4 regions of the Halomonas sp. AOP25-F1-15 genome follow, and region 2 is predicted to be linked to each of the others. Evidence: predicted binding sites of a transcription regulator. Region 2 holds the regulator's gene; each other region holds the start of a gene.

Region 1 (5,089 bases), on a different contig from region 2:
GACACCCCAAGCAGACCAAACGTAAGGTGCATGGCCACCCATGGCGAGAAAGTCAGAAAAGGAAGTAAATGCCATTAGCGCGCCTTCTTCGTTGCAGTGCTCAACATCGGGTCTGTCAGCAACTCTTGCACCCAGCGTTTACTGGCTTCTCGCCGTAGAATCTCGCTACGCGTGCGCATTAACGTTATCGCAATAAAGAAGCAGTAAAAACCCAACAGCATAATGACCAACGGCAGCCACATTTGTGTAGGCATGGTCGGGCGCGAGGTTAACGTAAATGAAGCCGTCTGGTGCAGGGTATACCACCAATCAACCGAATACTTAATGATGGGAATATTGATGACACCCACCATCGTCAGCACCGAGGCTGCACGGGACCCGCTATCGCGCCGGGTAAACGCGCTGCGTAAGGCGATGACCCCGATATACAGAAACAGCAAAATCAGCATAGAGGTGAGCCGCGCATCCCACATCCACCAGGTACCCCAGGTAGGCACGCCCCACACAGCACCGGAAAACAGCGCCACAAAGGTCATCACCGCCCCGAACGGCGCCATCACTGTCGCCGCCATGTCGGCCACTTTAATTTTCCAAACCATAAACACCAGGCCCGACACGGCCATAGCGATAAAAATAGATTGGGCTAAAAAAGCAGCCGGCACGTGTACATAAATAATCCGAAAGCTGTTGCCCTGCTGATAATCCGCAGGCGCAAATGCCAGCCCCCATAGTGAACCAACGACCAACAGCAGCACCGCTGCAGCCCAAAACCACGGCTGCATCTTGGCACTCATGCCATAGAACCACCGAGGCGATCCCAGCTTATGTATAAAGGCCCACATAGCGTGTTCTATCCTCAACCGTTAATACTAATGCGCAGCGATGCGGCAATCGCCCACGGCGCCAGCATAAGCGAGGCGGCAAGCAGCGCGCCCAAAATAGCTAAATGTGCGGCAACACCGCTACCGACAATAGACGCCTGCACCGCGCCCACCCCAAAAATCAATACCGGGATCGTCAGCGGCAGCACCAGCAGCGAGAGCAGCACGCCGCCGCGCGCCAGGCCGACGGTTAACGCGGCGCCAATCGCGCCAATCAAACTCAGGCTGGCCGACCCCAGCGCAAGCGACAGCGCTAGCACGGCGTAGCTGCCGGTGGGCAACGAAAGCATAACGCCTAATAGCGGCGCTATCAGCGCTAAGGGCAAGCCAGTTAGCAGCCAGTGAACGGCCACTTTTGCTAGGCTTAGCGCGGCCAACGAGTGCGGGGCCAGCAACAGCTGCTCAAGACTACCGTCGTCATAGTCGCTGCGAAACAGGCTATCGAGTGACAGCAGCGCGGCTAATAGCGCCGCCACCCAGAGCAAGCCCGGTGCAATAATTGCCAACAGCGCAGGGTCGGGCGAAATAGCCATTGGAAACAAGGTAATCACGAGCGCAAAGAACACTAAAGGATTAAGAATTTCACCGCGACGGCGAAGCAATAGCGTTAAATCACGCAGCAGCGTGGCTTTTACCGCGATCATTAGCCCGCCCTTATGGTCGAGCAATGGCGCTACTGGGCCGATCGCCGAACTATCCAAACAGTTAGGCGCTGAAGGCTGTGAAGCGCTGCTGGAAGCGTAGCTCAGCGGGCGGCTTGAAGGACTTTCTGAAGAGCCATTGGACGTGCTATGCAACGCGGTCTCCTTCTACCCCAGCGCTACCTGCCTCAGCAGCGGCGAGGCGGGCAGATCGTGGTGTGTGGTGACGAGTACGCAGCCACCTGCCTTTGCATGCGCAACAAGCTGTCTTTCAAGATCAGCAATGCCGTTACGATCAATCGCGGTAAAGGGCTCATCCAATACCCACAGGGCTCGCGGCGTCAGCGTTAACCGCGCCAATGCCACTCGCCGCTGCTGACCCGCCGACAGCTGCCCGGTAGGCACTTCTTCAAAACCTGCCAGCCCGATGCTTTCAAGCGCATTCAAGCGCTGTTCCTCGTCGTCTTTTTCACCGCTCAGCGCCTGATACCACGCTAAATTTTCTAGCGGCGAAAGCCCCAACTTTATGCCGGGGGCATGCCCCAAATAAAGCAGGTTAGCAAGAAAGTGGTCACGAGCCTTGCTCATTACCGTGCCATTCCAGAAAAGCGCGCCCTGATAGTCGCTGAGCTGCCCAGAGAGGATCTTGAGCAGCGTTGTCTTGCCGCAGCCATTAGGCCCTTCAATACGCACGACTTCACCGCTATGAATATCCAGATCCAGCCCTTTAAATAGCCAGCGGTCATCACGTTCACAGCCAAGTCCTCGGGCTTGTAGATGCAGGCTCAAGCGTCACTCCAGGCACATTGATTTCGCATCGAACTCTACACGGAAAGCTCCTTTCTCGCCACTTGCACAACCGGCCATCAACCAGTGGACAACGGACTCCAATGATCAATAAGACGAATTACCACTAGCACTGTATGCAAAAACAGGCCTATACTAAAACCACTGTATGGAAAGACATGTTTTGTGCGATTCAGCGTCGCCTGCACCGCTAAAGCGATTGCCTGCAGTCAATGTTTAAGGTCGCTATTTTCAAGTTCACTACGCATGAACGAAGCCTAACCAGCCGGCGTAGCAATGGAGATTCCCAAATGACGATATCAATGGCAGCATCTACCGCTACGCTCACTCACAGGCAACCACTACCGCGCCCTTATGCATTGACGTCTAACGTTACGCGGCACAATACCTATGCGCTTAAAGTACGCGGCAATGCGATGCGCGATTGCAACTTATTCGATGGCGATGTCATTATTATTCGGCGCTACCAGCACGATACCCAAACAGAAACCGCCGTTGCCGAAATCAATCAGCAGAAAATAGCGCTGAAGCAGCTCTCCATAAGCCGTTCTGGCGTACAGCTATGGCCAGAAGATGCGCTTCAGCCAGCGCTTTTTTTGCATAATCGGGATATTCAGGTGCTTGGTATGGTGATGGGTGTTGAACCTCATGTGAGCAAGTCTGCTATTACGGAGCATTAATGCGTTACCGGGTTCCCAAACTGCCTGCATCAATATGGCATACGGCTGACATTGACGTAGAAAAGAGCCAATTTATAACCTGGATATGTTGCGCCCCTGACATTGGTGCGTTCAGCGCTCTACTCAATGCCGCTAAAACGGCACACCCCAATGCGAGCCATCACTGCACTGCCTACATTGCAGGACCACCGGGCGAGCAGAACTTCATTGGCTTTTCTGACGATGGTGAGCCTGGCGGCACCGCCGGCAGGCCGATGTATCAGGTGCTGCAAGGCAGCCAACTTGGCCACATTGGCTGTGTCGTCATTCGTTATTTTGGTGGTACAAAGCTAGGTACCGGTGGATTAGCTCGCGCCTACGCCCAGGCAGTCAGCCATGCGCTTGAGACACTGCCCACCTGCGAGATCATTGAACGCGATATTTACACTCTACGGCTGAGCTTTGCCCATGAAGCGATTGCTCGCGCCTGGTGCGAAGAACGTGATGTTCCTATTGAGCAAGCCGATTACGATGGAAACGGCGTCCGCTTAGCCGTTGGCTGGCCACGCGACTGCCCGCTCGACTTTTCCCCACTGGAAAACCGCTTAAAGAGCACGATTGAGTTTCATACCGCCCCTCCATAAAAAACGCGACAGCTGAAATTTTCAGCATGCCGCGCTCTAATCGCTAGCGCTTCAACTCTGCGCTAAAAACGGTCTGATGACGCACCTTGATACGCGTGGGTTGATTAGCCCAGGTATTTAATCATTACCCCGGCAGCTACCGCTGATCCAATCACCCCGGCCACGTTGGGCCCCATGGCGTGCATCAATAAAAAATTATGCGGATTGGCTTCAAGCCCTACTTTATTAGCCACCCGGGCCGCCATAGGCACAGCGGAAACGCCGGCGGCGCCAATGAGCGGGTTGATGGGCATTTTACTCACCAGGTTCATGAGCTTGGCCATTAATACCCCGGCAGCCGTACCAATACCAAAGGCGACAATACCCAGCCCGAGTATCCCCAGCGTCTCAAATGCCAGAAAGCTCTCGGCCATGAGTTTAGAGCCCACGGACAAACCTAGAATAATCGTTACGATATTGATCAGCGCATTTTGCGCGGTATCCGACAAGCGTTCGACCACTCCACATTCACGCATCAGATTACCAAAGCAAAACATTCCCAGAAGCGGTGCGGCATCGGGTAAAAACAGCGCAACCAAGATCAACAGCATCAGCGGGAAGATGACTTTTTCCAGCCTAGACACCGCCCGTAGCTGCGTCATTTTGATTTGACGCTCTTTTTGAGTGGTTAAAAGACGCATGATCGGCGGCTGAATCAAGGGCACCAATGCCATATATGCATAGGCTGCCACGGCGATCGCACCCAGCAGCTCCGGCGCTAGCACGCTTGATACGTAGATAGACGTCGGGCCATCCGCGCCACCGATAATACCAATAGCGGCCGCCTGATTAAGCGAGAAATCCATCACCCCCATGGAGGTGAGCACTACGGCGCCAAACAGCGTGGCAAAAATACCAAACTGAGCGGCCGCACCTAAAAAAAGCGTGCGCGGATTGGCCAGCAAGGGGCCAAAATCGGTCATGGCACCCACGCCCATAAAGATAATCAGCGGCGCAATACCCGAGCCAATCGCCACTTTATAGAAGTTATACAGCATACCGTCGCTGTAGCCGACGCTCGTGGCAATGTCTCGCGCGGCACGTAGCTGGTCTGGCGCAACGCCATCGTGGGCGATCACTTTCAGCGATTCTCGCCATGTTTCAAGACCGCTAACAGGATCTAGCGTTGCGCCTAGCGCTGCTGCTATCTGCTGCAGCACCACAGGTTTAGCAACGTCAATGGCCTGATCTAACGCTGAAAGCGCCAGCCCTGCTTCGGGTATGTTGGCAAGAATGCCACCAAAGCCAATCGGCACTAACAGCAGCGGCTCAAACTTCTTATAAATGGCCAGATAGAGCAGCAATAGTCCCACTAAGATCATAGCCGCCTGGCCAAGCTCAAGGTTATACAGCCCCGAGCCTTCCCATAAGGTTACTAATTTATCCATTACCGAGCGCCCTTAGAGTTCGATCAGCGT
Region 2 (5,089 bases):
CGCCCTCCTGATCAACCGCGATCAATAAATCCCCCCGCACGCGGCGAATATCACTACAGAGCTTGCGCACCTGGTAGGCGCTTTCGACGTTACGGGCAAATAAAATGACGCCCCCTACCGTGGGTTCAAGCAGCAAGTGCTTTTCATCGCGAGTTAATGCTGGGCCTTCAAGGTCAAGCATGACCGGGCCTAGAGGTTGAGTCATCGTGAGAAGTCCAATAAGAGGGGCAATGATTTTAGACGATCGTTTATCAGTGTCAAAGATGGGGGCATTTGAAGCCCGCCCCCAATACAGCTCAGCATCGTTTAGTCAAAGCACTGCCTTTCTCCGTGCAACCAAACGGGGGTGCCGGGCAACGACAATGCAAAGATATGTAGCAAATCGCTGTTGCGTAGCCGAATGCATCCGTGCGAAGCGGCGACGCCCATCGGCTGATCGGTAGGCGTACCGTGCAGATAGATATAGCGCCGCTGCGAGTCAACCTGACCGCCACGATTCACGCCTCTTTCTAACCCACACAGCCACAGAATACGCGTCAAAATCCAATCACGCTGCGGGTAGGCTTCGCCTAACGCTGGCGAGAATACTTCCTCAGTCCAGCGGCGGCCACGAAATACCGCATTCTCGGGCAAGCCACTGCCAATCGCGGCGCGCACATAGTGCCAGCCATGCGGCGTCTTACCGCTGCCATTATGCTCACCAACACCGGCAACGCCAGAAGAAATAGCGCACTCATGCAGCACTTTAGGCCCCCGCCAACAGCGCAGCAGCTGCTCGGTAGTATCTATCTCAAGCCAGATGTTCTCGGTTGGGGGTAGCTCAGCTAACCTTGGCGTTCGCATGGTGTCCTTCTTCTAAAGTTGGGGGTAGTGGCGCATTCATCGCAGCCACGACTACCGGGCGCAAGCGCCGGATTAAGTCCCGCACCGATACCTGCTCGTGGTAATCCTTTTCCGCAATATCACGCAGGGCATCAAGGCCTGACAGGGTGAAGATAACAGTGCCTAGCATGAAGTGTAGCCGCCAAAAGCGCTCTGCATCGGGCAGTTCAGGGGTTGCTTGGCGCACTAGCTCAGTGAAGCGCGTAAACACATCCCCATATTCTTGCTGTATATGTCGCCTTAAATGCCCTTGAGCCTGACTGTAGGCTAAGCCTAGCAGGCGCATAAAGACCTTCAAGCTATTACGCTCAGCGGGCACCGCAAGAACCGTCGTTGCCATAGTTTCAAGCAGCGTTTCCAGCGGTATCACCTGCCCATCATGCTGAGCCTCAAGCTCATCAAGCGCAGTGTGAAAACGCAGCGTAAAAGGATCCAGATAGCGGGAAAAAACAGCCTGAATTAAGGCTTTTTTGGAGCCAAAATGATAATTCACAGCAGCAAGATTGACGCGCGCCTTGCTAGTGATGTTGCGCAGCGAGGTTTCAGCAAAACCACGCTCTGCAAACAGCACTTCAGCGGTATCAAGTATACGGGTCACCGTATCAGATTGAGCCATGATGCTCTCCAGAGAAACAGGTGTTTAAAACATCGCAAAATACTATGCCATAACCTGGGTAGTCTCAACGCTTGATTTGTCACCACAATGCCTCGGCACTTATAAGGAAAAGCTGCATAAGAAAAAGCTTAGTTTCAAATCATTGAAGCTCCCAGAGCGGTAAATATTGGTATTGACAAGGCCATATACTGGACAGAGACACATACTGTATACTTAAACACTTACTGTTTAAGTTACCTTCATTTTATGACTGTCTATTCACAATTCTGGAGCTTGGTATGTCGCGTCCACTAACCGCTCGCCAACAGCACGTATTTGATTTTATTGTTAAAACCATGGGCGAATTTGGCTACCCTCCGACGCGCGCTGAGATCGCTAAAGCACTCGGCTTTCGCTCACCTAACGCCGCTGAGGAGCATCTACGCGCACTTGAACGCAAGGGTGTGATCCGCATCATTCGCAACACGTCACGCGGTATACGCTTGCCTAACCAAGAGCCTCAAGACGTATTGGACACATCTGTCAGTACGCTGTCTGCCACGATCGAGCCTGCTCAGGCGGGCCTGCCGGTCATTGGTGAAGTTGCCGCCGGCAGTCCTATTTTGGCTGCCGAGCATATCGACCGCTACTGCCCGCTGCCTGCTGAGTACTTCACCCCCAAAGCGGATTACTTGCTGCGCGTACGTGGCTTATCCATGAAAGATATCGGTATTTTAGAGGGTGACCTGCTGGCCGTGCACCGTACTGAGCGTGTCCGCGACGGTCAGATAGTCGTTGCCCGCTTAGATGATGAAGTCACGGTTAAACGCTTTAAGCGCCAAGGCCATCAGGTCACGCTGTTCGCAGAGAACGCCGACTTTGCGCCGATTGAAATCGATCTACGTTCCCAGTCGCTCGATATAGAAGGCGTTGGCGTTGGCGTGATTCGCGGCGGCAATGGCCAGGCGTTAGGTTAAGCCAGGCATAACGTCATTTATCAATGCCTTCATCAGACCTAATAGAGGTGGTCGCAAAAGCGGCCACCTCATAGCGATAAAGTAGCCTTATTGATAAGCCGCTTAGCTAAATACCACCGTTTTATTGCCATGGATCAGCACGCGGTCTTCTAAGTGCCAGCGTAAACCGCGTGCCAGTACCGCTTTCTCAACATCACGCCCAAAGCGCACTAAATCAGTAGGCGTATGGCAGTGGCTGACACGGTGGATATCCTGCTCAATAATGGGGCCTGCATCAAGCTCCTCGGTGACATAATGGCAGGTAGCGCCAATCAGCTTAACGCCCCGCTGGTAGGCCTGGTGATAAGGTTTTGCTCCCGCAAATGAGGGCAAAAAGCTGTGGTGAATATTGATCACTTTGCCTGAATAACGCGCGCACAGTTCGGGTGGTAGGATTTGCATATAGCGTGCGAGTACGATGCAGTCCGCCTGCGCGCTATCGATTTCAGCCTGTACCTTCGCAAATGATGCCTGTTTATCGTCAGGGTCTACCGGCACGTGGTGGTAAGGAATTCCGTACCACTGCGTCAGCGAACGCAAGTCGTCATGATTGGAAATAACGCCGACAATATCGCAATCCAGCTCCCCCGACTGCCAGCGATAAAGAAGGTCTACTAAGCAGTGCGATTCTCGCGACACCATCAGCACTACGCGCCGACGCTTTTGAGTATCAACCAATGCCCATTGCATGCTGAATTCGCGGGCTACCGGTTCAAAGGCGGCACGCAGCGCTTCTACCGAGATGCCTACTGAGTCTGCCAAGATTTCATAACGCATAAAAAAGCGGCCGGTCTCTAGGTCCGAATGCTGGCTGGCTTCAGTAATCGACCCGCCTTGCTGAGCAATAAAGCTCGACACGCGTGCAACAATACCCACCCGATCAGGGCAAGAAATAACTAAACGATAATAATGCGACATGTGGGCTACTCTTGACCTATTTCAAACATCACTAATGAAAAACTAACCGGATAAACCGGCTTAACAAACCATCACCTTGGCATGTTAACGACGCTGCATAGTGTATCGGAAGGACAACGATGATTGTTAGCCGCCCCTGCCTTCCCGTATAGTTAAGTCACTACTTTTTAGGCTTTTCATAACTGATGCATTCTTCACGCGTTCAAATTCGTCCCCGTCGTCGTCCACCGCTGCGCATATTGCCGCAGGGGGGATGTGGTGAGATCGGAATGAATCTAACGCTATACGGCTATGACAATCACTGGATTGCCGTTGATTGCGGCATGATGATTCGCCAGGATCTTCCTAACTCACCGCTTCAAGTACCCAACGTAGATACGCCGAAGGCGCTGGGGATCGTACCCAAAGCACTGTTTATCACCCATGGTCATGAAGACCACATTGGCGCAGTCGCTTGGCTCTGGCCCATGTGGAACTGCCCTATTTATGCCACGCCGCTGGCAGCAGGGCTACTCAGATTAAAATTCGCCGAACATCAGCTTAGCAGTGCGGCGATACACGTCATTGAGCCTGGCGAAGCTCTAGAAAGCGGCCCATTCACTCTACGTTATTTGCTTTTAACGCATTCCATTCCCGAAAGCTGTGCCCTGATGATGCTGGCCGGTGGCTACCGCGTTTTACATACCGGCGACTGGAAACTTGATCCCGAGCCGCTGATTGGCACGCCCATCAGTGCCGCTCAATTTAAAGCACTTGCCCCCATCGATTTAGTCGTCGGCGACTCAACCAACGCCCCTATGCCCGGTCACTCAGGCAGCGAGGGGGACGTCGCTCGGGCGTTAGCAAAAACACTCAGCCGCTGCGAAGGCCGCGTCGTGGTCTCGTGCTTTGCAAGCAACTTGGCCCGCGTGCTTGCTATAGGCCGCGCCGCACACCAGTGTGGCCGGCGTATCAGCTTAATGGGCCGCTCGATGGAGCGCATGGTCAGCGTAGCGCGCGGGCTGGGATACATGGATGACTTACCGCCCCTGGTGCCCAATCACGACTTGGGCTACCTGCCGCCCGATGAAGTCGTCATTATTGCGACAGGCAGCCAAGGTGAGTCCCGGGCAGCGCTGCAGAGGCTGGCTCAGGGCCGCCACCCTTCTGTCGACTTACAGCCCGGCGATAACGTTATTTTTTCGGCCAAGGTCATACCCGGCAACGAGCGCCCTATTGATCAGCTTAAAAAGCGCTTAACCCAGCTGGGTGTACGTATTTACGACGAGGTGAATCACCCTGAGCTGCATGCGACCGGCCACCCTGCTCAAGAAGAGTTAATTAAGCTCTACCAGTGGCTGAAGCCTAAACACTTGATGCCTGTTCACGGCGAAGCAAGACACCAGCAGGCGCATCAGACAATCGCTGAGCAGTTGGGTATTAGCGCACCGCTAACGCCGGTCAACGGTGATTTATTACGCTTTGACAACTACGGCCTTCACTGTGAAGCACACCATGTGCAGCCACCCTGCATTGTTAATCAGAACAGCGTTGTTCCACACCCCGGATTAGATGCGGCCATTTCCACGGCTCGACGCGGTAGCCTATATTTAGCACTGCCCGTGACCATTAGCGATCACGGCTGGGCGCGTATTGGCCGCTTAATGCTAGATGCAACAAATGCCAGCCCGCTGGATGA
Region 3 (5,089 bases), on a different contig from region 2:
CCAACATGCCGACGGGCATGATTGAAGTGTTAGCAAAAGATGTTGAAGTGCTCAACGCGGCAATTACGCCGCCTTTCATGCTTGATGAGCATGGGAAAGTGGGCGAAGAAGTGCGTTTAAAGTATCGCTATATCGATCTGCGTCGCCCTGACATGATTGAAAAACTGCGTCTGCGTTCACGTATTTCTCACAACGTTCGTGCCTACCTTGAAGGTCAGGGGTTTTTAGATATCGAAACCCCTGTGCTGACACGCGCCACACCAGAAGGGGCGCGTGACTATCTAGTGCCTAGCCGTACGCATGCCGGTAGCTTCTTTGCGTTGCCGCAGTCGCCTCAGCTGTTTAAGCAACTTTTGATGGTGGCCGGCTTTGATCGCTACTATCAAATTGCCAAATGTTTCCGTGATGAAGATTTACGTGCCGATCGTCAGCCTGAATTTACCCAGATTGATATTGAGGCATCGTTTGTAGATGAGAACGATATCATGGGGATTACTGAAACCATGATTCGCCAGCTGTTCCAAGAAGTGTTAAGCGCTGAGCTTCCTGAGTTCCCGCGGATGACGTGGCAGGAAGCGATGGATCGCTTTGGCTCTGATAAGCCAGACTTGCGCATCCCGCTTGAACTGACTGACGTTGATGACCTAATGCAGCAGGTCGATTTTAAAGTCTTTTCTGGTCCGGCCAGTGCCGATGATGGCCGCGTAGCGGCGCTCAAAGTGCCCGGCGGTGCTAAGCTCTCGCGTAAAGAGATTGATGAGTACACCAAGTTTGTTGGCATTTACGGTGCTAAGGGCTTGGCATGGATTAAGGTCAACGAGCGCGCTAAAGGGCTTGAGGGTCTGCAGTCACCGATCGTCAAGTTTATGGAAAATATCGTTGAAGAGCTGCTTGATCGCGTAGGCGCAGAAGATGGCGATATTATTTTCTTCGGTGCAGATAAAGCGCGTATCGTCAACGAAGCCATTGGAGCGCTGCGTGTCAAGCTGGGCGCTGACCTGGAGCTTTACACCCAGGAATGGGCGCCGCTTTGGGTTGTCGACTTCCCCATGTTTGAGGCCGATGACAGCGGTCGTTTAAGTCCGCTACACCATCCGTTTACGGCACCTTCGTGCACACCTGAGGAGCTCAAGGCTGATCCAGCTAAAGCGCTTTCGCGGGCTTATGACATGGTGCTTAATGGTACCGAGCTCGGTGGCGGCTCTATTCGTATTCATGACCAAGCCATGCAGAGCACCGTATTTGATATTCTTGGCATTGGTGAGGAAGAGGCCCAGGAGAAATTCGGCTTCTTGCTGGATGCGCTTCAATACGGCGCGCCCCCGCATGGTGGCTTAGCGTTCGGTCTGGACCGTTTGGTGATGCTGATGGTCGGTGCTAAGACTATTCGTGAAGTGATTGCTTTCCCGAAAACCCAAAGCGCGGCCTGCTTAATGACCAATGCGCCGGGTGAAGTCAGCCCAGAGCAGCTAAAAGACCTTCACATCCGCCTACGTCAAAAAGTTAAGGCGGAAACAGTCGCAGAATAAAGCGCCTGTACCGTTGACCAGCACCGACGCTACGGCGTCGGTGTTTTTGTATGCTGCTCTGATAGTTAGGCCTAATCCACTCGAGTAACGGTGTTATGGATGAGAGAAAGCCTGCTGTACCCATACGCATACTGGGCATTGATCCTGGCTCCCGCGTGACGGGTTACGGCGTTATTGATGTGATTGGCGTCAAGCCTTGCTACGTAGCGAGCGGCTGTATCCGCACCGCTGACGGCGCTTTAGAGCAACGCTTGGCACAAATTTATGCAGGACTCAGCGAAGTCGTCGGTTTGCACAAGCCTTCTCAAGTAGCTATTGAGCGTGTTTTTATGGCTAAAAATCCGGATTCAGCACTTAAACTGGGCCAAGCAAGAGGAGCCGCATTAGTCTGTATGGCAAATCACGGGTTAAGTCTTGCCGAGTATGCCGCACGACAAATCAAACAGTCGGTGACGGGCCAGGGTGGTGCGGATAAAGCTCAAGTGCAACATATGGTGACGGCTATTTTGCAGCTCTCGGCCACTCCGCAAGCAGATGCCGCCGATGCGCTTGCCATTGCGTTAACCCATGCCTACAGCGCAACGGGGCTTACTGGCACGGTGACGCGGGGTCGCAGCCGCTCTGCAGGGCGCTGGCGTCTTTAAATCGACAATATGTAAAGTCTTACTACTGGTCATCTGTACATAGTCACTTTATAGTAAACGGCTGTTTTTACTCTATCGTTTTCACCTGAGCGCGAGCGACTTTATGATTGGACGTCTGAGTGGCCAGTTACTGGCAAAGCAACCGCCTTGGATCGTGATCGACGTTCATGGCGTAGGTTACGAGCTAGAAACGTCAATGAACACGTTGGTAGCATTACCTGCAGTCGGGGAAAGCGTTTCGTTATTCACACATCTAACCATTCGTGACGACGCTCACCTGCTATACGGTTTTGGAAGAGAGCATGAGCGTGCTCTGTTTCGAGCACTGATAAAGGTCAACGGCGTGGGGCCTAAGCTGGCGTTAGCGATTTTGTCGGGCATGGACGAAGATGCCTTTATGCGCTGTGTCCGAGACGATGACAGTAAGGCGCTAACCAAGCTGCCAGGCGTGGGGAAAAAAACCGCCGAGCGGCTGATCATCGAAATGCGCGATCGCTTTCCAGAGTGGGAAGATGGTAGCAATGCATTACTGCCTCTTGAGGCTACCAATGGCCGGGGCTCTGCACGAGACAACCTCGCCGATGCGGAGGCCGCATTGGTAAGTTTGGGGTATAAACTCACCGAAGCATCAAAAATGTTGGCGGACATAGACTCTAATCAGTCGACGGAGGCGCTTATTAAAGCCGCGCTGACGCAACGTATGAATGGCTAGCCGTAAAGGTTGAGCATAGACCGTTGTTGAATTTACGATTAAAAAACGCACTTAAAAAATGCACTTGAAAAAAGAGCACTTATGTTAGAACACGATCGGCTGATCGCCGCTGAGCCTGAGCACGGTGAGGTGCGCATTGATTACGCAATTCGCCCCAAGCGGCTGGATGAGTATATTGGCCAGCCCCGCGTTCGCGAACAGCTGGAAATCTTCATTGGCGCCGCTCGGTTACGTGAAGAGAGCCTAGATCATACTCTGGTGTTCGGGCCGCCGGGGTTAGGTAAAACCACGCTGGCTCATATTATCGCCGCTGAGATGGGGGTGGGCATGAAGTCTACCTCCGGGCCAGTGCTTGAGCGTGCCGGCGACTTAGCCGCTATGCTGACCAATCTAGAGCCTGGCGACGTGCTTTTTATCGATGAAATTCACCGCCTTTCTCCCGTCGTCGAAGAAGTCTTATATCCCGCCATGGAAGATTTTCAGCTGGATATCATGATTGGTGAAGGCCCCGCTGCGCGTTCCATAAAGCTAGACCTTCCTCGTTTCACGTTGGTCGGCGCCACCACCCGTGCAGGATTATTAACCTCACCACTGCGCGATCGGTTTGGCATTGTTCAGCGTCTTGAATTTTACAATCTGGAAGAGCTTACCGAAATTGTTTCGCGCTCAGCGCGCCTACTCGGCGTAGAAACCAGCCACGAAGGAGCTATTGAAGTGGCGCGTCGTTCACGAGGAACGCCTCGTATAGCGAATCGCCTATTGCGCCGTGTGCGCGATTACGCCGAAATGAAGGGCAACGGTGTGGTTGATGTAGCAATCGCAGACGCAGCACTCAATATGCTCAATGTAGATCATCATGGGCTAGATCATATGGACCGGCGGCTCTTACTGGCTATGATCGATAAATTCGATGGCGGCCCGGTGGGTATTGATTCATTAGCCGCAGCGATTAGCGAGGAGCGAGACACCATAGAAGATGTGATTGAGCCTTATCTTATTCAGCAAGGTTTAATCATGCGTACACCTCGTGGGCGCGTCGTCACACGTCAGGCTTGGCTACACTTTGAGCGCGTTCCTCACGAACAGGCGTCCGACATGGAAGGGGAGCGACGCCCGTGAGTGTCTCTACCGCCGCTAGTTATCGCCTGCCGCTACGTGTTTATATGGAAGATACGGATGCAGGCGGCATTGTTTACTACGTTAATTATCTGAAGTTTATGGAGCGTGCGCGCAGTGAATGGTTACGCGAACTAGGCCTTAATCAGCAAACGCTGCTAGACGAAGGTACACAGCTAGTGGTATACCGCTTGGCCTGTGATTATGCAAAGCCTGCCTGTTTGGACGATGCGTTGGAAATTAGTGCACGGGTAACTAACGTCGGGCGCTGTCGGATGACCTTCGAGCAGCAAGTTTGGCGCGCTGAGGAACTCCTATGCACTGCCACAGTCGAGATAGCATGCTTGAGTAAAGAGCGTTTACGGCCAAAAGCTTGGCCACCCGCGCTTAAGATTTTGATACAGGCCTCTTAACCAAGAGGCCATTCACTGCGTCGGAAATACCGACCCTAATAGATTGATGAGGGCACCTGTGAACGATAACACCATGTCCATTCCCCACCTGATAATGAATGCCAGTACCGTCGTACAGCTGGTAATGCTGCTACTTGTGGTGGCGTCAATCCTCTCTTGGGTGGTGATTTTTCAGCGCAGCATAGCGCTGCGCCGTGCCAAGCAAGAATACAACCAATTTGAAGAGTCTTTTTGGTCCGGTGTCGACTTGAATGAGCTCTATCGAGAGATTCCAGTTGATGACCCTCGACACGGGGCTGAACACGTTTTCCAAGCTGGGTTTCGTGAATTCAACCGGCTAATGCCTAAAACGAGTGACGCTAGCACCGTGTTAGAGGGTGTACAGCGTAGTATGCGCGTGGCGTGGTCACGGGAAGAGGATCGCTTAACGCAGCACTTGGTCTTTCTAGCCACTGTTGCTTCTGCAAGCCCTTATATCGGTCTGTTCGGGACGGTCTGGGGTATCATGGGGTCATTTCAGGCACTGTCGTTGACCCAGCAGGCAACCTTGTCAACGGTTGCGCCATGGATTGCGGAAGCGCTGATTGCAACGGCGATGGGCCTGTTTGCCGCTATTCCAGCGGTTATTTTCTATAACCGTCTCTCTAATGACGCTTCTCGGTTGCTCGGCAAATA
Region 4 (5,089 bases), on a different contig from region 2:
TGCACAGGCTGATTTCTGGCGGCTGCTGGTGCTACAAGAATATGGCGGCGTTTATTTAGATATCGATGCCCATGCTATTTGGCCGTTAAGCGATACGTTAGCCAGGAATACGGAGGAGTTGTACGTCGTCACGCGGCGCGGGGATTTCAGTAATTACTTTATTGCCAGCAAGCCTCAAAACCCGAATCTCGAAAAATTAATCAATCAGGTTAATAACAATATTAAAGACAATCAGCTCACTAACGTATTTGAGCTAACCGGGCCAGGCGTGTTCAATCAATTGCTAAACATACAAGAGGTGCCCACGGTTTCTTACCGCCATGCCTGCAATCAAGGCAGCTTTACTAACGAGTACTTTCAGTACATCGATAAAGCAGCGGGAAAGTGGACCAAAGAGCAACAAAAAGTGAGTATTGTTCGCCAAGAAGAACCATAAGTATCTAAGCAAAAGGCCCTGAATTAACAGGGCCTTTTTTCACATACGCTCTAACGTGACGTTTACTTATAAACAGGCAGTCGCGCGCAAACCCCAGCTACTTTATCCAACACCTGCGCTTCAATAGCGCTGGTGTCTTCGCCGTTGGCTAATACATCCAGAATGTCGCAGATCCAACCGGCCAACGTGCTGCACTCTTGCTCATCGAAACCGCGTGTGGTCACCGCAGGCGTACCAATACGCAAACCTGAGGTTACAAACGGGCTTTGTGGGTCGTTAGGTACGGCATTTTTATTAACGGTAATGTGGGCGCGGCCCAAAGCGGCGTCCGCGTCTTTACCGGTAACACCTTGCTTGATCAGCGACAGCAGAAATAAGTGGTCTTCGGTGCCGCCAGAAACGATATCGTAGCCGCGGTCAATGAATACACTGGCCATTGCCTGAGCATTTTTGACCACCTGCTGTTGATACGTTTTGAACGCAGGCTCCATGGCTTCTTTGAAGCAGATCGCTTTTGCCGCAATCACGTGCATCAAAGGACCGCCCTGGCCACCCGGGAATACCGCTGACTGCAGCTTTTTCTCAATATCAGCGTCGTTTTCCGCCGAGAGAATCACACCGCTGCGCGGGCCACGTAGCGTTTTATGGGTGGTAGACGTCACGACGTGGGCATGAGGCAAAGGGCTTGGATAGACACCCGCCGCGACAAGACCTGCCACGTGGGCCATATCCACCAATAGGTAAGCGCCCACTTCATCGGCGATCTCGCGGAACTTGGCCCAATCAACGATCTGAGAATACGCGGAAAAACCGGCGATGATCATTTTCGGCTTGTGCTCGCGAGCAAGCTCGGCCACTTGGTCATAGTCGATCAAGCCTTGCTCATTCAAACCGTACTGAATGGCATTGAAGTGCCTGCCCGAAAAGCTTGGCTTGGCGCCATGGGTCAGGTGGCCACCTGCATCCAAGCTCATGCCTAAAATAGTATCGCCAGGCTTAACAAGCGCTAAAAAGACGGCGCTATTGGCCTGGGAGCCAGAATGCGGCTGAACGTTGACATAGGTTGCGCCAAACAGCTCTTTGGCGTAATCAATGGCCAGATTTTCAGCAATATCGACGAATTCACAGCCACCGTAGTAGCGCTTACCGGGATAGCCTTCGGCGTATTTATTGGTTAGCTGGCTGCCTTGCGCTTCCAGTACGCGGGGGCTGGCGTAGTTTTCAGAAGCAATCAGTTCGATGTGAGCTTCTTGGCGTGCTACTTCTTTCTGCATGGCATCAAAAAGCACATCATCAAATCCGGCAATTGTCATATCGCGGCTGAACATCGGCAGGCACCTCGTAACGAGAAAGAGTCATCATGGAAGAAGCGAGGGCGCTATCATAACGCAGCCTGACACGACTTTCATCGCATCCGCATCAGGTTGTTAATGAACAGCATTCATCTTTAAGGCTTGGTAGCAGTATTTGTGAGACACCGTTTTAGCTCGCGAATCTTTAGGTTGCTATCCACCCCACCCCTGCTGACTTGCATTTTCGTCGCCAAGACCGAATACTGTATATTCATACATGCGCCATATCAGCCAGGGTGTCGACAATGCTAGGTCAGCACACTCCACTTACCCCCGCCTTGCCGTTAATATCTCAGCCGCAGCCTTATCTAACGTTGACGGGACGAGCGGGCTTTAGCGGTTTTCCTTCGCCTGCGCAGGATTACGAACCACGCACGCTAGATCTCAATACACGATTGATAAAAAACCCTACCGAGACGTTTTATATCACTGCCGCGGGCGACAGCATGGAGGGCTGGGGTATTTTTGACAGCGATTTACTGATTGTCGACCGCGGCGTAAAACCTCGCTTAGGACATATATTGGTGGCGATGTTTGACGGCGAAGTATTGATTAAACGCTACGCGCTCTATCAAGGCACACCGCACCTTTGCTCTGCCCATCCGCATTACCCGCCCCTGCCGCTTGAAGGCACCGACTGCCAGCTATGGGGCGTGGTGCGCGCCGTCGTGCATGAATATTTGCGATGAAATGAGGGCTTAAGATGATTGGCTTAGTCGATGGCAATAATTTCTATGTCAGCTGCGAGCGTATCTTTCAACCTAAGCTTGAAGGCCGGCCTGTCGGTGTTATGTCGAATAACGATGGGTGCATTATCGCCCGCTCGGCCGAGCTTAAAGCGCTGGATATTCCCATGGGGACGCCGGCGTTTAAACTTGAAGAGCTGCGTCAGCGTGGCGACATCCACCTACTGTCGTCTAACTACGAACTGTACGGTGATATGTCGGCACGACTGACCCAGCTACTGCGCAATGCCTGCCCGGACGTTGCCCCCTACTCAATCGATGAAATGTTCGTCTATTTAGAAGATTTCACCGCAGAGCAGTGTGAGGCTCTAGGGCGGAAGCTACGCCAGCGCATTCGGCGTCATTTAGGCCTGCCGGTGTGCGTTGGGCTAGCCCCCACTCACACACTCGCCAAGCTGGCTAACCACGTTGCTAAGCAAGACCCTTACTACCAAGGCGTTTGCCTACTCGGTGGGCAGGATCACACCACCGAGGCCCTGCTCAAACGCACGCCGGTAAGCAGCGTGTGGGGCGTTGGGCATCGGCTGGCCGAGCGCTTAGCCATTGGCGGCGTGAGGACCGCCTGGGAATTAAGAGAAAGCGATGAAAAACAGCTGCGTAAGCGTTTCTCAGTAGTGCTCGCGCGCACGGCGCTTGAGCTACGCGGAACGCCATGTTTAACAATGAACGCATTGGATCTACCACGCCAGCGCATTATGACATCGCGCTCGTTTGGCCAACCGACAGGCGACTTTACGCAGGTGCATAATGCTCTACGCCGACACGCCCAACGTAGCGCTGAAAAACTGCGCGAGCAGCGTAGTTTAGCCCGCGCCGTGATGGTATTTCTTAATACCAACCGCCACCGTCGTGATCAGCCACAATGCTTCCCGCAAGCGCTAATCGCGCTGCCGTCACCCAGCGACGATACCCGCGTTATCCTTGATACGGTTCGCCAAGGGCTGGAGCAAATGTACCGCCCTCACCACCACTTTATGAAGGCCGGTGTAATGCTCCTCGACTTAGTCGATGCCGAGCGACACCAGCTGTCATTACTAGGGCCAACACCCCACCATCATCACCCATTACTGATGGCAGCGGTGGACCAGATCAATCAGCAAATGGGGCGAGGAACGATTAGTTTTGGCATGACCAATGCGCCGGCCGCCTGGCAACTGCGCTGCGCCCATCGCTCCCCGCGCTTCACTACGCGCTGGGATGAGTTAATGCTGGCAGGCACTCATCCTGGCGCTATCGATGCGTGTACTTCACGGACGTAACCGCTACCCTAGGGCATCCTTTGCCCGAATAACGTTGCCTTAATGCCTCTCTCTCGTCCCGATCAAGAGTACGCTCCAGCACCTGGCCTAGCGCAACGGTGGGCAAACCGCTATATACAAGGCTACTTTCGCCGCCATCCGGCACTGGCAGCCCCCAATCCGCAGGCGCTGGAACGCGCACGACGCTGGATTATCACTTGGGCGGCGGTTGCCGGAATGATATCTGGCACGCTGATTGGTGGAGCAGAATGGTGGATGCGGGAATTTGCCACCGACAATTGGAATGCGCTGAGTCTTCGCGAGCAGCTTCCCTACTGGGCCAGCTATATGGTCGTGGCAGGCAGCATTACCGCGCTAGAGATTGGCTTTTTGTACTGGAACGCGCTACGCGGCGTCGCGAGCATTACGCGCCTGGCAGGCTTGCACTATGGCCAAACCGAGCCACTAGAGCCGGATATCCAACTGACGGTGCACGGCGTTTCACGCGCCGCCTTGGAGTACCCAACCCCGGGCAGTCTTATCTATGGCGTTGACCCACATGCCTACCTGGGTGGCTGGAGAATAACCGCTAAAGCCCTACTTTATCGCTTAAAAGTCAGCTTAAGCAGCTTCCTGCTTCGTTTACTACTACGCCGCTTATTAGGCCGCCTGACGTTGCGCGGTTTTCTGCCCGTGTTAACAGAGCCCCTGTATGCTGTTTGGAACGCCTGGATTGCTGCACGCATTATTCAAGAAGCCTATTTACAGGCCCGCGGACCAGCGCTAGTGAAGCAGTTAATGGCAACGCTAGCTGACAGCGACGCTCCGATTCGCAGCTTAGTGGCACAAGGGGTGGGTGAGGTCATTATGCGCAACCAGCACCCGCATCCGAATTTAGTACTGCTTCTGGCCCGTCTGCTAGACAGCCTGCCCGACAAACCGCAGGCTATTGACGTTGATTGGCCAGCGACGCTCCACGACTACGCGCAGCTAACGGGCCCGTCACGGCATACGCTGCTCAGCGCACTTACCCAGACGGTACTGCTCAGCGGCACCTACCGTGGTGCGAGGAAGCGATTTTTAAAAGAAGTCTTTGCGACGTGTCAAACGCCGCTGCTAGAGAAGGATGTGAAGACCCAGCAGCAGCGCTTGTTATCAGGCGAGGTGCCGTAACGGCTTAAACGGACTTGAGGGCGTGACGTAGCCGTGGGCTGAGGATCTCACCGAGCATCGCCATAGCAACCAAGAGTGCCAGGAGCCACGGCCAGTGCGCGGCAAACGAAACCTGATAAACGCCCAAGGCGTCGATGAAAGTCA

The links. Region 2 encodes LexA, which represses DNA repair genes until DNA is damaged. Its sites were predicted from a motif close to TACTGTNTANNTANACAGTA; they were not measured.
Region 1: ACT3TF_RS09075 (LexA family protein) is a predicted target of LexA. The motif match lies at 2,440-2,459, and genes of this name have one in related genera.
Region 3: ruvA (Holliday junction branch migration protein RuvA) is a predicted target of LexA. The motif match lies at 2,197-2,216, and genes of this name have one in related genera.
Region 4: ACT3TF_RS04390 (LexA family protein) is a predicted target of LexA. The motif match lies at 1,990-2,009, and genes of this name have one in related genera.

The regions. Positions count from the first base shown of each region.
Region 1 is NZ_JBQSXV010000004.1:156,353-161,441, forward strand. It holds gene ccmD (heme exporter protein CcmD) at 1-75, opposite strand, end outside; gene ACT3TF_RS09060 (heme ABC transporter permease) at 75-842, opposite strand; gene ccmB (heme exporter protein CcmB) at 857-1,525, opposite strand; gene ccmA (cytochrome c biogenesis heme-transporting ATPase CcmA) at 1,691-2,311, opposite strand; gene ACT3TF_RS09075 (LexA family protein) at 2,620-3,009, shown strand; gene ACT3TF_RS09080 (IMPACT family protein) at 3,009-3,632, shown strand; gene ACT3TF_RS09085 (sodium ion-translocating decarboxylase subunit beta) at 3,737-5,059, opposite strand; gene oadA (sodium-extruding oxaloacetate decarboxylase subunit alpha) at 5,072-5,089, opposite strand, start outside.
Region 2 is NZ_JBQSXV010000008.1:154,285-159,373, reverse strand. It holds gene nagZ (beta-N-acetylhexosaminidase) at 1-205, opposite strand, end outside; gene ACT3TF_RS15330 (L,D-transpeptidase) at 307-843, opposite strand; gene ACT3TF_RS15325 (TetR/AcrR family transcriptional regulator) at 821-1,498, opposite strand; gene lexA (transcriptional repressor LexA) at 1,777-2,454, shown strand; gene purU (formyltetrahydrofolate deformylase) at 2,557-3,411, opposite strand; gene ACT3TF_RS15310 (ribonuclease J) at 3,681-5,089, shown strand, end outside.
Region 3 is NZ_JBQSXV010000005.1:235,369-240,457, forward strand. It holds gene aspS (aspartate--tRNA ligase) at 1-1,529, shown strand, start outside; gene ruvC (crossover junction endodeoxyribonuclease RuvC) at 1,625-2,173, shown strand; gene ruvA (Holliday junction branch migration protein RuvA) at 2,277-2,885, shown strand; gene ruvB (Holliday junction branch migration DNA helicase RuvB) at 2,967-4,004, shown strand; gene ybgC (tol-pal system-associated acyl-CoA thioesterase) at 4,001-4,414, shown strand; gene tolQ (protein TolQ) at 4,473-5,089, shown strand, end outside.
Region 4 is NZ_JBQSXV010000002.1:216,362-221,450, reverse strand. It holds gene ACT3TF_RS04400 (glycosyltransferase family 32 protein) at 1-436, shown strand, start outside; gene glyA (serine hydroxymethyltransferase) at 499-1,764, opposite strand; gene ACT3TF_RS04390 (LexA family protein) at 2,034-2,477, shown strand; gene ACT3TF_RS04385 (Y-family DNA polymerase) at 2,492-3,793, shown strand; gene ACT3TF_RS04380 (LBF_2804 family protein) at 3,836-4,945, shown strand; gene ACT3TF_RS04375 (sodium-dependent transporter) at 4,950-5,089, opposite strand, start outside.